DNA from 3 places in the Micrococcus sp. FDAARGOS_333 genome. Region 3 is predicted to be linked to each of the others. Evidence: predicted binding sites of a transcription regulator. Region 3 holds the regulator's gene; each other region holds the start of a gene.

Region 1 (4,859 bases), 510 kb from region 3:
CGACATCCTCGCCCGCGTGGTCATCGCCCCGTTCGAGGTGCCCGTGTCCCTCATCCTGGGCATCGTCGGCGCCGGCGTGTTCGTGTTCCTGCTCGTGAGGAGGCGCCGCGGTGCCTGACGTGCTCAAGACCACCAGTGCCGGACCGGACTCCGCGCAGGCCCCCGCCACCTCGGCGGACAGGCCGCGCCAGTCCGGGCCGTTCACCGACTCCCGCCACCGCACCCGGTACATCCTGCTGGTCGCGGTGCTCGTTCTGGTCTCGGCCGGCTCCACCCTCGGCATCCTGCTCTGGGACAACAAGGCCGCCCCGGGCACCCGTGCCTTCGAGCTGATCGTCGGCATGCGCATGGACGCGCTGGTGGTGATCGCCGTCGTCGCGTTCTGCCAGGCCTTCGCCACGGTCTCCTTCCAGACCGCCACGGGCAACCGGATCATCACGCCCTCGATCATGGGCTTCGAGGCCCTGTACACGGTCATCCAGACCGCCACCGTCTTCTTCCTGGGTGCCGCGGGCCTGACGCTCTTCGCCGGGGGATCGCAGTTCTTCCTCCAGGCCGGCGCCATGGTCCTGTTCGCCACGGCGCTCTACACGTGGCTGCTCTCCGGCCGGCTCGGATCGATCCACATCATGCTGCTGGTGGGCGTCGTGATCGGCGGCGGCCTCGGCTCGCTGTCCTCCTTCATGCAGCGCATCATGGACCCCAACGAGTTCGACCTGCTCACCGCCCGGCTGTTCGGCAACATCGGCAACGCGGACACGGCCAACTTGAAGTACGTCATCCCGATCGTCGCGGTGACCGGCCTGGTGATCTGGCTGCGGGCACGCCGCATGAACCTGGTGGCGCTCGGTGCAGACGTGACCAACAACCTGGGGCTGAACCACAAGCGGGAGGTCATGGTCTCGCTCTTCCTGGTGTCCGTGCTCATGTCCATGACCACGTCCCTGATCGGTCCGATGACCTTCCTCGGGTTCCTCGTGGCCACCCTGGCCTACTCGGCCACGGACACCTACGACCATCGGCTGGTGCTGCCGGTCGCGTTCCTCATCGGCTATGCGATCCTTTCCACCGCCTACTTCGTGCTGCGGCACGTCTTCTACGCCCAGGGCGCGGTGACGGTGATCATCGAGCTCGTGGGCGGACTCGTCTTCCTGTTCGTCATCATGCGGAAGGGCCGTCTGTGATCACCCTCGAGAACGTCTCCAAGACCTACGGCGCCGAGACGACCATCGGCCCGGTGTCCTTCGAGATCCCCGCCGGCGGCGTGACCGCCCTGGTCGGCCCCAACGGCGCCGGCAAGTCCACCGTGCTCACCATGATGGGTCGTCTCCAGGAGGCGGACTCCGGCACCATCACGGTGAACGGCAGGGACATCACCGGCACCCCGTCCCGGGAGCTGGCGAAGACCCTGGCGATCCTGCGCCAGGAGAATCACTTCATCACCCGCCTCACGGTCCGCCAGCTGGTGGGCTTCGGCCGCTATCCGTACTCCAGGGGCCGCATCACGGTTGAGGATGAGAAGTACATCTCCGAGGCCATCGACTTCCTCAACCTCACCGCGTATGAGAATCGATACCTGGACCAGCTCTCCGGCGGTCAGCGCCAGCGTGCCTACGTGGCCATGGTGCTGGCACAGGACACGGACTACGTGCTGTTGGACGAGCCGTTGAACAACCTGGACATGCAGCACTCGGTGCAGATGATGAAGCAGCTGCGCCGCACGGCGGACGTCCTTGGCCGCACCGTGGTGATCGTCATGCACGACATCAACTTCGCCGCCGCCTACGCGGACCAGATCGTCGCCATGAACGACGGTCGTGTCTCCACGGTCGGCACCCCGGCCGAGATCATGCGCCCGGATGTGCTCCAGGGCATCTTCCACACGCCCTTCGAGGTCGTGGACGGCCCCGCCGGTCCGCTCGCCGTCTACTATTGAGCACTGCGTCGGCGACGACGGCCCCCTCCCCTCCGGTGCCCCCGCCCCGGCGCGGGGACGGGCGGAGCTGAGGGGTCGTCGTCGTGCCCCGGCGAGGCCGCAGGCAGACGCGCGTGCACGCCCACAGCGGACAGCTGGCACTCGCCTTGACCGAGTGCCAGGCGGGTTCCTAGAGTCATGGATGTTGGCACTCGGGCCCTCCGGGTGCCAAGAATCCAGAACACCTCTGCCATCCGGCACCCGCGACGACGGTTCGGCAGTGACGAGTCGAAGAAGAAGGAGTGTGCAGCATGTCTGTCTCCATCAAGCCCCTCGAGGACCGCATCGTTGTCCGCCCGCTCGAGGCCGAGCAGACCACCGCGTCCGGCCTCGTGATCCCGGACACCGCCAAGGAGAAGCCGCAGGAGGGCCAGGTCGTGGCGGTCGGCCCGGGCCGCGTCGCCGAGAACGGCAACCGCGTGCCGGTGGACGTCGCCGAGGGCGACGTCGTCCTGTACTCCAAGTACGGCGGCACCGAGGTGAAGGTGAACGGCGAGGAGTACCTGGTGCTCTCCGCCCGTGACGTGCTGGCTGTCGTCACCAAGTGACCCGCCGCGACGGGCCCGGCGAGCGGCGCGCACCGCACCGGTGCGCGCGCCCCGGGCCCCTCGCGTCTTCGCACCCTCTGACTCCCTGAATGAAAGGAGCGTCCGTCATGGCCAAGCAGCTGGCTTTCAACGACGACGCACGCCGCGCCCTCCAGGCCGGCATCGACAAGCTCGCCGACACCGTCAAGGTCACCCTCGGCCCCAAGGGCCGCAACGTCGTCCTGGACAAGGCCTGGGGCGCGCCCACCATCACCAACGACGGCGTGACCATCGCCCGTGAGGTGGAGCTGGACGACCCCTACGAGAACATGGGCGCCCAGCTCGCCAAGGAGGTCGCGACCAAGACCAACGACATCGCCGGCGACGGCACCACCACCGCCACCGTCCTGGCCCAGGCCCTGGTCAACGAGGGCATGCGCCAGGTGGCCGCCGGTGCCGCCCCGAACGAGGTCAAGAAGGGCATCGCGGCCGCCGTGGACGCCGTCGAGCGCCGCCTGCTCGAGAACGCCCGTCCGGTCGAGGGCAAGGAGGTGGCCCACGTGGCCGCCATCTCCGCCCAGAACGACGAGGTCGGCGAGCTGCTGGCGCAGGCCTTCGACACCGTCGGCACCGACGGCGTCATCACCATCGAGGAGTCCTCCACGACCTCCACCGAGCTGGACGTGACCGAGGGCATGCAGTTCGACAAGGGCTTCCTGTCCCCGTACATGGTGACCGACGCCGAGCGCCAGGAGGCCGTCCTCGAGGACGCCTACGTGCTCATCAACTCCGGCAAGATCTCCAATGTGCAGGAGCTGCTGCCCCTGCTGGAGAAGGTCCTGCAGTCCAACAAGCCGCTGTTCGTGATCGCCGAGGACGTGGAGGGCGAGGCCCTGTCCACCCTGGTGGTCAACAAGATCCGCGGCACCCTGAACGTGGTGGCTGTGAAGGCTCCGGGCTTCGGCGACCGCCGCAAGGCCATGATGCAGGACATCGCGATCCTCACCGGCGCCCAGGTGGTCTCCCCGGACCTGGGCATGAAGCTGGAGCAGGCCGACCTGGACGTGCTGGGCACCGCCCGCCGCGTCACCGTCACCAAGGACTCCACCACCATCGTGGACGGCGGCGGTGCCGCCGACGAGGTGGAGGCCCGTGTGGCCCAGATCAAGGCCGAGGCCGCCGCCACCGACTCCGACTGGGACCGGGAGAAGCTCCAGGAGCGCCTGGCCAAGCTCGCCGGCGGCGTCGGCGTGATCCGCGTGGGCGCCGCCACCGAGGTGGAGCTCAAGGAGCGCAAGCACCGCATCGAGGACGCCGTGTCCTCCACCCGTGCGGCCCTGGAGGAGGGCATCGTCGCCGGCGGCGGCACCGCCCTCATCAACGCCCTGGCTGTCCTGGACGAGGACGAAGCTGTCCAGAGCCTGACCGACGACGGGCTCGTGGGTGTGGACATCGTCCGCAAGGCCCTGAAGCAGCCGCTGCGCTGGATCGCCCAGAACGCCGGTGAGGACGGCTACGTGGTCGTCTCCAAGGTCGCGGAGATGGAGCCCAACCAGGGCTTCAACGCCAAGACCGGCGGGTACGGAGACCTGATCGCCGACGGCGTGATCGACCCGGTGAAGGTGACCCGTTCGGCCCTGGCCAACGCCGCCTCCATCGCCGCCCTGGTGCTCACCACCGAGACCCTCGTGGCGGACAAGCCGGAGGACGACGAGGACGACCACCAGCACTGACGCCCCTTCCGTCAGGCATGGCGACGCCCCCGCACCCTCGGCAGAGGGTGCGGGGGCGTCGCCGTCGAGGTGGATGCTCAGCGGGCGCGAGTGCTCAGCGGTCGCGAGTGCTCAGTGGGACGAGTGTCATCGTGGCGGCGGGCGTCCACGATCTCCTCCTCGTCCTCCATGATGTCCGCGCGCTCGGCGTTGTAGCGGTCCAGGTCGAGGATGTGCTCCTGCTTGGCCACGAGTGCCGGGATGAGCGCCTGGCCGGCCACGTTGGTGGCGGTGCGGCCCATGTCCACGATCGGGTCCACGGCCAGCAGCAGGGCCATGCCCTCGAGCGGCAGCCCCGCGGTGGACAGGGTCAGCGTGAGCATCACGGTGGCGCCGGTGGTGCCCGCGGTGGCGGCCGAGCCCAGGACGGAGACCAGGACGATCAGCGCGTACTGGCCCAGCGAGAGGTCGATGCCGAAGAACTGCGCCACGAACAGGGCGGCGATCGCCGGGTAGATCGAGGCGCAGCCGTCCATCTTGGTGGTGGCGCCCAGCGGCACGGCGAAGGAGGCGTAGCCGGTGGGGACGCCGAAGTTCCGCTCGGCCACGCGCTGGGTCACCGGCAGGGTGCCGATGGAGGAGCGG
Region 2 (4,859 bases), 1.0 Mb from region 3:
GTGGTGGCCGCGATCGCCGGCGGCGTGGTCTTCGGCGACATCCTCGCCCGGCCGCTGACAGACCGGATCTTCGTGGGGTCGCGGCCGGCCACCGGCGTCGGCCACGTCCGCTGACCGGAGGCCGCCGCCCGGACCCGGCCGTCGGGTCGGGTGCGCCTGAAGGCGGCGGCGCGTGCCGTCGTCGGGGCGGACAGGGGACGACGACGGACGCCCGCCTCAGGCGGGCAGGCTCCAGTCCACCGGCTGCGCACCGTGCTCCGTCAGCCACGCATTGGCCCGGCTGAACGGCCGCGAGCCGAAGAACCCGCGGTGGGCGCTCAGGGGAGACGGGTGCGGGGACTCGACGACGCCCACCCCGTGTGCACGCAGCGGCGCGGCGAGCCGGCGGGCGTCGGCGCCCCAGAGCAGGGCGACCAGCGGAGCGTCACGCTCGGCGAGGGCCTTCACCGCGGTCTGCGTGATCTGCTCCCAGCCGATGCCGCGGTGCGAACCCGGGGAGCCGGCAGCCACGGTGAGGCAGCGGTTCAGCATGAGCACTCCGCGCTCGGTCCACGCGGTGAGGTCGCCGTGCTCGGGTGGGGTGACGCCGAGGTCGTCGGCGAGCTCGCGGTAGATGTTGACCAGGGAGCGGGGGAGCGGCCGGACATCCGGGGCGACGGCGAAGCTCATGCCGATCGGATGCCCCGGCGTGGGGTAGGGGTCCTGGCCGAGCACGAGCACGCGGACCTCGTCGAACGGCTGGCGGAAGGCCCGAAGCACGTTTTCCGCGGCCGGCAGGATCTGTTCGCCGGCGGCGCGGCGGACGCGCAGCTGTTCGGCGACGGCGGCGAAGGCGGCGTCGTGGTCGGCGAACACCCGGGTCCAGCCCGGCTCCAGCGGCGCGATGAGATCCATCCCGCCAGGCTATCCGGACTATCCGGACGCGCTCTGCGCTCGCCTGCGGCGGGCCGCCGTCCGGCGGGCGGGACGGGCCGGACGTGTGCCGCGCCACGGTGACACGTCCGCCGAGGTGGGGGCGGGGGAACGTACCATGTGGGGCATGCCGACGACCCCACGAGACGAGCTCACCCCGCTGGAGCGGGAGGTGCTCGAACTCGAGGACCTGCGCTGGCGGTACCCGGGGGCCAAGGACCAGGCCATCCGCGAACGATTGGGACTGACCCCCACCGCCTACTATCAGATGTTGAACGGCCTGCTGGACCGGGAGGCCGCGCTCGCCTGCAGGCCCCTCCTCGTTCAGCGGCTTCGCCGCAGGCGAGGGACCCGTCGACGTGCCGGACGACCTGCCCGACCGGCCGCCCCTACTTCCCCCACTGTCGCCCAGGAGACCTGATTCACGATGGCCTACACGCCAGATCGCTTCGACGACGTCCCCGAGTACACGGACCAGCGCGGCGCCCACCGCGACCACTTCGAGGGGGCGGCGGCCGCCGGTGCCAGTGGCCGTCCGTTTCTGCTCATCGCCGTGGCCGCCATCTTGGTGGGTCTGTTCGTGGGCGTTGCCCTTCCGTTCCTCCAGCGCGGGGACGACTCCACCACCGCCGACGCCACCGCGTCCGTGACCGCCACTGCGTCCGACGATGCCGCCTCCGCCTCTGGTGACGACGAGCGCGAGGGCACGGCCGCCTCCGAGACGGACGAAGCGAAGAAGTCCGAGGACGCCGAGGAGTCGAAGAAGGCGGAGGCGTCGAAGGGGGCTGAGGAGTCCCGTAAGGCGGAGGAGTCGAAGCAGGCTGAGGAGTCCCGCGAGGCTGCCGAATCCGACAAGGCCGCCGAGGAATCCAAGCAGGCCGAGGAATCGAAGAAGGCTGAGGAGTCCCGCAGGGCGGAGGCGTCGAAGCAGGCTGAGGAGTCCCGCGAGGCTGCCGCCGCGTCAGAGAAGGCCGCCGCCGCTGCCGCTGCCGCCGAGGAGTCTCGCAGGGCGGAGGCGTCGAAGCAGGCTGAGGAGTCCCGTAAGGCGGAGGCGTCGAAGCAGGCCGACGAGTCCCGCGCCGCCGCCTCGCGTGCCGCAGAGGAATCCCGCAAGGCCGCCGAGGCCCGCGAGGCCGAGGCATCGAAGAAGGCGGAAGCGTCGAAGAAGGCTGAGGCGTCCAAGAAGGCCGAGGCGTCGAAGAAGGCTGAGGCGTCCAAGAAGGCCGAGGCGTCGAAGAAGGCCGAGGCGTCGAAGAAGGCCGAGGCGTCGAAGAAGGCCGAGGCGTCGAAGAAGGCCGAGGCGTCTAAGAAGGCGGAGGCATCCAAGAAGGCGGAGGCGTCCAAGAAGGCGGAGGCGTCGGTCAAGAAGAACCGCGTGGTCGTCTACAACGCCACCCGCGTCAACAAGCTCGCCGCCGGCTACGCCGACCGGCTGGAGAAGGCCGGCTTCACCAACGTGACGGCGGAGAACTGGAACGGCTACGGCCTGAGCAGCTCTGCGGTGCTGTACAACCAGTCCACGTTCAAGGGCACCGCCGAGGCGGTCGCCAAGGAGCTGGGCATCCCGGCGTACCAGACCCCCAACCTGAAGCTGAACGGCGTCGCGGCGGTCATGTTTAAGTGACCGACGCCTGATCCCCGCGCCGCCCCGGCCGCCGCGGATCTCCTCCGGCGCCCCGTCCACCCGCTCTCCGGCGGGCAGGCGGGGCGCTGTTGCGCCGTCAGCGGACCTTTTGCACTCACCGAGCGAGAGTGCTCATAATGGCTTTAGCACTCCGGTGTGCCGACTGCCAGCCGCGTCCCGCGGCAGACCAGGGCGCATGCGGAGCAGGACCTGACAGCGGTGAGGCGCTCCCGGTGGGACGCCGTCCGTCGCGGGCACTGCACAGGTCACCGACCGCTGAGAACGCAGCCGTCCAGAAAGGACATGCAGACATGGCCAAGACCATCGCATTTGACGAAGAGGCACGCCGCGGCCTGGAGAAGGGGCTGAACACCCTGGCCGACGCCGTGAAGGTGACCCTGGGCCCCCGCGGCCGCAACGTCGTGCTGGAGAAGAAGTGGGGCGCGCCCACCATCACCAACGACGGCGTCTCCATCGCCAAGGAGATCGAGCTCGAGGACGCATACGAGAAGATCGGCGCCGAGCTCGTCAAGGAGGTCGCCAAGAAGACCGACGACGTGGCCGGCGACGGCACCACCACCGCCACCGTGCTGGCCCAGGCCCTGGTCCGTGAGGGCCTGCGCAACGTGGCCGCCGGTGCCGATCCGATGGCCCTGAAGCGGGGCATCGAGAAGGCCGTCGAGGCCGTCACCTCCGAGCTCCTGGGCGCCGCCCGCGAGATCGAGACCAAGGAGCAGATCGCCGCCACCGCGTCGATCTCCGCCGCCGACGAGCAGATCGGCTCCCTCATCGCCGAGGCCCTGGACAAGGTCGGCAAGGAGGGCGTCATCACCGTCGAGGAGTCCAACACCTTCGGCCTCGAGCTCGAACTCACCGAGGGCATGCGCTTCGACAAGGGCTACATCTCCGGCTACTTCGTCACCGACGCGGACCGCCAGGAGACCGTCCTCGAGGACCCGTACATCCTGATCGTCAACTCCAAGATCTCCACCGTGAAGGACATGGTGTCCGTCCTGGAGAAGGTCATGCAGTCCGGCAAGCCGCTGCTGATCATCGCCGAGGACGTCGAGGGCGAGGCCCTGGCCACCCTCGTGGTCAACAAGATCCGCGGCACCTTCAAGTCCGTCGCCGTGAAGGCCCCGGGCTTCGGCGACCGCCGCAAGGCCATGCTGGCCGACATCGCGATCCTCACCGGCGGCCAGGTCATCTCCTCGGAGGTCGGCCTGTCCCTGGAGACCGCGACCCTGGACATGCTGGGCCAGGCCCGCAAGGTCGTCGTCACCAAGGACGAGACCACCATCGTTGAGGGTGCCGGCGACGCCGACCAGATCGCCGGTCGCGTCTCCCAGATCCGCTCCGAGATCGAGAACACCGACTCGGACTACGACCGTGAGAAGCTGCAGGAGCGCCTCGCGAAGCTGGCCGGCGGCGTGGCCGTCATCAAGGCCGGTGCCGCCACCGAGGTGGAGCTCAAGGAGCGCAAGCACCGCATCGAGGACGCCGTCCGCAACGCCAAGGCGGCCGTGGATGAGGGCATCGTCGCCGGTGGCGGCGTGGCCCTGATCCAGGCCGGCGCCAAGGTCTTCGACGGCCTGCAGCTCGAGGACGACGAGGCCACCGGCGCGAACATCGTGAAGGTCGCCATCGAGGCCCCGCTGAAGCAGATCGCCCTCAACGCCGGCCTGGAGCCGGGCGTTGTGGCGGACAAGGTCAAGGACCTCCCGGAGGGCAACGGCCTCAACGCCGCCACCGGCGAGTACGAGGACCTGCTGGCCGCAGGCATCAACGACCCGGTGAAGGTGACCCGCTCTGCCCTGCAGAACGCCGCCTCCATCGCCGGCCTCTTCCTCACCACCGAGGCCGTCGTGGCCGACAAGCCGGAGAAGGCCGCCCCGGGCGCCGACGCCGGCATGGACCCGATGGGCGGCATGGGCGGCATGATGTGACCGCCTGCTGACGCCTGACCCGGCCCGCAGCCGGGTCGACCGACGCAGGCGAGGCCCGGTCCCCTCACAGGGGGCCGGGCCTCGTCGCATGTCTGGAGACATTGCCGGTCAGCCAGGTGGGCGGCTTCCCAGCCGGGGCGGCGAAGCGGCAGGAGCGGTGCCTCAGCGCAGCAGGTCGCGCTCCCGGGTCAGGTTGGCCCGTGCCGCCTGCTCCCAACGACGACGGCCGCTCGCCGTCGTGTACAGCCGTTCTGTCGCCAGCAGGTCGTCCAGAACGGCGGAGCGTCCGCGGCGCCAGTCGGGTTCGGCCACGTGGGCGAAGTCCTTTCGAACGAGGGCCACGTAGGCGTCGTAGGCCTCCGGGTCTCGGCCCAGGA
Region 3 (4,859 bases):
GACGGCGATGGCGGCCGGTCCCGCCGTGGAGGACCGCAGCACGTTGGGCCCGAGAAGCCGCAGCTGCACGCCGGCGTCCGTGAGCGCATCGAGCTCGCCGGCGGAGATCCCGCCCTCCGGGCCCACCACCAGCACGATCCGCTCCGCCTCGGACCAGTCCGCCGCGTCCGCGGCGGTCAGCCCCTGCGTCGCGTCCTCGTGCAGAACCACGACGACGGTCCCCTCCGTGACGAGGTCCCTCACCGAGGCGCCGGTGACGGTGGGCTCCAAGACGGGAATGCGGGCCCGGCGGGCCTGCTTGGCGGCGGCGTGGAGGGCATCGGCCCACTTCTGCCGGGCCTTGGCCTCCCTGGGGCCGCGCCAGCGCACGATCGCCCGCTCGGACTCCCACGGGACCACGGCGTCCACGCCGAGCTCTGTGGCCGTCTGCACGGCGAGGGTGTCCCGGTCCCCCTTGGCCAGAGCCTGCACGAGCACCAGTTCCGGGCGCTGTGCCGGGACGTCCTCCACCTGGTCCACGGTGACGGTGACCGAGTCCTTCTCCGCCGCGGCCACGGTCCCGTGGGCACGCCGGCCCACGGTGTCGGCCACGAGGATCGGATCCCCCGGTCCCAGGCGCATGGCGCCGGCGGCATGGCGCGCCTCGGCCTCGGTGAGGGTCACGGACGAGCCGGGGCGGCCGTCGTCGAGGACCCCGGGGGCCACGTAGAACAGGTGCGCAGTCACGTCAGAGGTTCTTCAGGTTCTCGCGGATCCGGGCGAACATCGACTTCTGGTGCTTGGCGCCGTGGACGACCTCCTCGCCGCGCAGCTCGGCCAGGCGCTCCATGAGCTCGCGCTGCTCCGAGGTGAGGTCGGTGGGCGTGGCGACGAGGACGTTCACGCGCAGGTCTCCGCGGCCGACGCCGCGCAGTCGACCCACGCCCAGGCCCTTGAGGACCTCCACGTGGCCGGGCTGGGTGCCCTCGGCCAGGGTGACGGTCTGGGGGCCGTCCAGGGTGTCCAGGGTGAGGGTGGTGCCGAGGGCCGCGGCGGCCATCGGGACGGTGACGGTGGTGGACAGGTTGTCACCCTCACGGGCGAAGGTGGCGTCCGGGGCCACGACGATCTCCACGTAGAGGTCGCCGTGGGGACCGCCGCCGGGGCCGGCTTCGCCGCGGCCGGCCAGGTGGATCCGCGTGCCGGTGTCCACGCCGGCCGGGACCTTGATGGTCAGCGGCTTCCGGGCGCGCACACGGCCCTGCCCGTGGCACTCGTGGCACGGGCTCGGCAGGGTGGTGCCCATCCCCTGGCAGCCGGGGCAGGCCTCGGTGGTCATGATCGTGCCCAGCACGGACCGCACCGGGCGCTGGATCATGCCCTGGCCGTGGCAGGTGGAGCAGGTCTCCGGCGAGGTGCCGGGCTCGCAGCAGGAGCCGTTGCAGGCCTCGCACGTCACGGCCGTGTCCACCTGCAGGGTGGTCTCGGCGCCGAACACGGCGTCCTTGAGGGAGATCTGCGCGCGGATCTGCGCGTCCTGCCCGCGGCGGGTGCGGGAGGCCGGGCCGCGCTGGCCGCCGGCGGCGCCCATGAACGTCTCGAAGATGTCCGCGAAGCCGAAGCCCCCGGCGCCCTGGCCGAAGCCACCGAACCCGGCGTTGCCGTTCTCGTTGCCCGTGGAGTCGTAGTTGCGGCGCTTGTCCGGATCGCTGAGGACCTGGAAGGCGTGGGAGATCTGCTTGAACCGGTCCGCAGCCTCCTCGCCCGGGTTCACATCCGGGTGGTACTTGCGGGCCAGCTTCCGGTACGCGCGGCGGATCTCCTCCTGGGAGGCGTCGCGGGACAGGCCGAGCGTCTCGTAGTGGTCGGACACGGTGGGGACTCTTCCTTCCAGAAGACTTCAGATGGGGTTTCGAGGATGCGGTGAGGGGCCGTCGTCGGGACGCGGCGAGGCCCCCCGATGAGGCGGCGACCCTCAGGTGCTGAGGATCCGGGAGAGGTAGCGGGCGATCGCACGGACCGCGGCCATGGTGCCCGGATAGTCCATGCGGGTGGGGCCCACGACCCCGAGCTTGGCGACCGCGCCGGGCCCATAGGAGGCGGCCACCACGGAGGTGTCGGCCAGCGAGCCGGCGTTCTCCGAGCCGATGCGGACCGAGAGGCCGGACACGTCCTGTTCCATCTCCGTGAGCAGCCGCAGCAGCACCACCTGCTCCTCCAGCGCCTCGAGGATGGGGCCGATGGACTGCGGGAAGTCGCCGTGGGTCCGCGCGAGGTTGGCGGTGCCCGCCATGACGATGCGGTCCTGGCGGCCTGCCTCCAGCAGCTGGCGGACGGCGGCGGTGAGCGTGTCCGCCAGCGGACGGTCCTCCGGCGGGACGGACAGCACGGCCGTGTCCAGGACGGCGGAGGCCTGAGCAGGCGTGAGCCCGTCCAGCGACTGCAGCAGGACCTGCTTGAGCGCGGCGAGGGTGGCGTCCGCGGCCTCGTGCTCCGTGGCGACCACACGCTGGTCCACCCGCCCCGTGGAGAGGATGAGGACCACCAGCACGCGGGCCGGCGCCAGGGAGACCAGCTCCAGGTGCCGCACGGTGGAGCCGTCCTCATGGGGGAACTGTGCGATGGCCACCTGCTGGGTCAGCTGCGCCAGCAGCCGGACCGCGTTGTCCATCATCTGCTCCATGTCCGCCTCCGGCTCCAGCAGCGCCTTGACGGCACGGCGCTCGGCGGCGGACAGGGGCTTCACCTCGGAGAGGCGGTCCACGAACACGCGGTAGCCCTTGTCCGTGGGGATGCGGCCGGCCGAGGTGTGCGGAGCCATGATGAGGCCCTCCTCCTCCAGGGCCGCCATGTCGTTGCGGACCGTGGCCGAGGAGACGCCCAGGCCGTGACGCTCCACCAGCGCCTTCGAGCCGACCGGCTCGCGCAGGGCGACATAGTCCTCCACGATGGCCTGCAGCACCTGCATGCGGCGCGGCTGTTCGCTCATCGGGACCGGACTCCTCTCCTGATCGGGTGGGCTCGGGGTGCAGGCGCCTGGTGCCTCGGCATGGCCGACCGGCTGGCACTCTCCGGGTTCAAGTGCTGATCCTACGGCGATCCGGCTGCGAGTTCACGGCGCGTCGGCGCGGGTTCGCTCACAGCGGGCAGTGACGTGGCTAGGGTCTGCAGGCATGGACTGGAGCAGCTGGGGACCCGGACCCGCCGACGCGCTGAAGCGACCCGCCGGCACGCGGGCCAAGACCGTCGGCGCCGCGCCGGGCACCGTGGTGGAGGACGTCGCCACCGGATTCGTCGGAGCCGTGCTTCGTGTGGAGCGCGCCGGCGGCGTGCACGTGGTGGTGCTGGAGGACCGCCACGGGAAGACCAGGTCCTTCCCGCTGGGCGGCGGCTTCTGGATCGACGGCGAACCCGTGACGCTCGTGCCGGAAGCCCGTGCCAACGGGCCGGCGAAGAGGACCGCGCAGCGCACCGCATCCGGATCGGTGCGCGTGGGGAACAGCCGGGCGCGCACGGCGCGGGCGTCGCGCATCTGGGTCGAGGGCGCGCACGATGCCGAGCTGGTGGAGAAGGTCTGGGGCGAGGACCTCCGCCACGAGGGCATCGTGGTGGAGCCCCTGCACGGCGTGGACGACCTCGCCGGGGCCATCGCCGACTTCGGGCCGTCCGGCCGGCGCCGCCTGGGCATCCTGGTGGACCACCTGGTGCCCGGCTCCAAGGAGGAGCGCATCGCCGCCGATGCGATGCGGACGCCCGGAGCGGCCGGCAACGTGCTGATCCTCGGCCACCCCTACGTGGATGTCTGGCAGGTCATCAAGCCACAGGTCATCGGCATCCAGGCCTGGCCCGTGGTGCCCAAGGGGCAGGACTGGAAGACCGGCATCCTCAAGGCACTGGGCTGGCCGCACCGCACCAAGGAGGACGTGGGCCTGGGCTGGAAGCGGCTGCTGGCCCAGGTCCGCACCTACGCCGACCTCGAGCCCTCTCTGCTGGGACGTGTGGAGGAACTCATCGACTTCCTCACCGAGCCCGGGACCGCCTGAGCGATAGACTGACGCAGAATCGGCCCCTGACCGCGGGGCGCCCGGCCGGCAGACAGGGGCGCACCGTCGGTCTCCGGCCAGCCCCCGACCCTTCGAGGAGTACCGTGGCGAAGCCCGACCGCAGCGCACCCCGACGCGTCCCCGAGCCTGCTGCCGAGCAGGGCCCGGCCAGCGGCGCGGAGCAGGCGGAGACCGCAGCGGCGGGCTCGGCCCCTCAGCCGGACCGCGCCCCCAGCGGCCGCGTCCGCCCCAAGCCCGCCTCCGCCCGCCACGCCGCAGGCCCTGCCGCCGCCGAGGACTCCCGACGGGCCACGCCCGAGGCACCGGCGCCCAAGCACGCCGCTGCCGTGGCCGGTGGCGGCACTGCCGTGAAGACCAAGACCGAGGCTCCAGACGAGCCGCGCCCCGCCCGTCCCGTGCGCCCGGCCAAGAAGCAGCGGGCCGCCCGCCGTCCGTCGTGGGTGGAGGCCTCCTCCGGCCCCGGCGCCCCGCTGACCGCCAAGCAGGACCGTGAGCGGGCGACCCTGGCTCACTTCGGCGTGGCCGTCGGCTTCATGGTCCCGCTGGCCGTCTGGCTGCTCTACCGTGACCGCGGCCCCTTCACCGCTCAGGAGGCCAAGGAGGCGCTGAACTTCTCCGTCCCGCCGACCCTGCTCATGGGCGTGTTCTTCTTCCTCGGCCAGCTGCCCGTCCTGGGCCCGGTGTTCGCCGTCATCGGTGCGCTGCTCTGGATGGTCATGGCCTTCTACGGCATCCTCGGCGGCTCCCAGGTGAACAAGGGCCGCCCCTACAGGTACCCGTTCAACCTGCGCATCCTGCGCTGACCGAGCCTGCCAG

Evidence for each region. Region 3 encodes HrcA, which represses chaperone genes, less so after heat shock. Its sites were predicted from a motif close to TTNGCACTCGNNNNNNNCGAGTGCNAA; they were not measured.
Region 1: a site for HrcA is predicted at 2,071-2,097, ahead of groES (co-chaperone GroES). Genes of this name have one in related genera too.
Region 2: a site for HrcA is predicted at 2,680-2,706, ahead of groL (chaperonin GroEL). Genes of this name have one in related genera too.

What each region holds. Positions count from the first base shown of each region.
Region 1 covers NZ_NJFJ02000001.1:2,355,256-2,360,114, reverse strand. Annotated here, with positions in the region: gene CEQ11_RS10430 (ABC transporter permease) at 1-118, shown strand, start outside; gene CEQ11_RS10425 (iron chelate uptake ABC transporter family permease subunit) at 111-1,184, shown strand; gene CEQ11_RS10420 (ABC transporter ATP-binding protein) at 1,181-1,936, shown strand; gene groES (co-chaperone GroES) at 2,227-2,523, shown strand; gene groL (chaperonin GroEL) at 2,631-4,235, shown strand; gene CEQ11_RS10405 (dicarboxylate/amino acid:cation symporter) at 4,313-4,859, opposite strand, start outside.
Region 2 covers NZ_NJFJ02000001.1:820,021-824,879, forward strand. Annotated here, with positions in the region: gene CEQ11_RS03720 (threonine/serine exporter family protein) at 1-114, shown strand, start outside; gene CEQ11_RS03725 (uracil-DNA glycosylase) at 217-894, opposite strand; gene CEQ11_RS03730 (DUF3263 domain-containing protein) at 1,040-1,333, shown strand; gene CEQ11_RS03735 (LytR C-terminal domain-containing protein) at 1,340-2,536, shown strand; gene groL (chaperonin GroEL) at 2,848-4,482, shown strand; gene CEQ11_RS03745 (DUF4031 domain-containing protein) at 4,645-4,859, opposite strand, start outside.
Region 3 covers NZ_NJFJ02000001.1:1,844,855-1,849,713, forward strand. Annotated here, with positions in the region: gene CEQ11_RS08215 (16S rRNA (uracil(1498)-N(3))-methyltransferase) at 1-726, opposite strand, end outside; gene dnaJ (molecular chaperone DnaJ) at 728-1,852, opposite strand; gene hrcA (heat-inducible transcriptional repressor HrcA) at 1,955-2,968, opposite strand; gene CEQ11_RS08230 (DUF3097 domain-containing protein) at 3,153-4,022, shown strand; gene CEQ11_RS13155 (DUF4870 domain-containing protein) at 4,127-4,846, shown strand.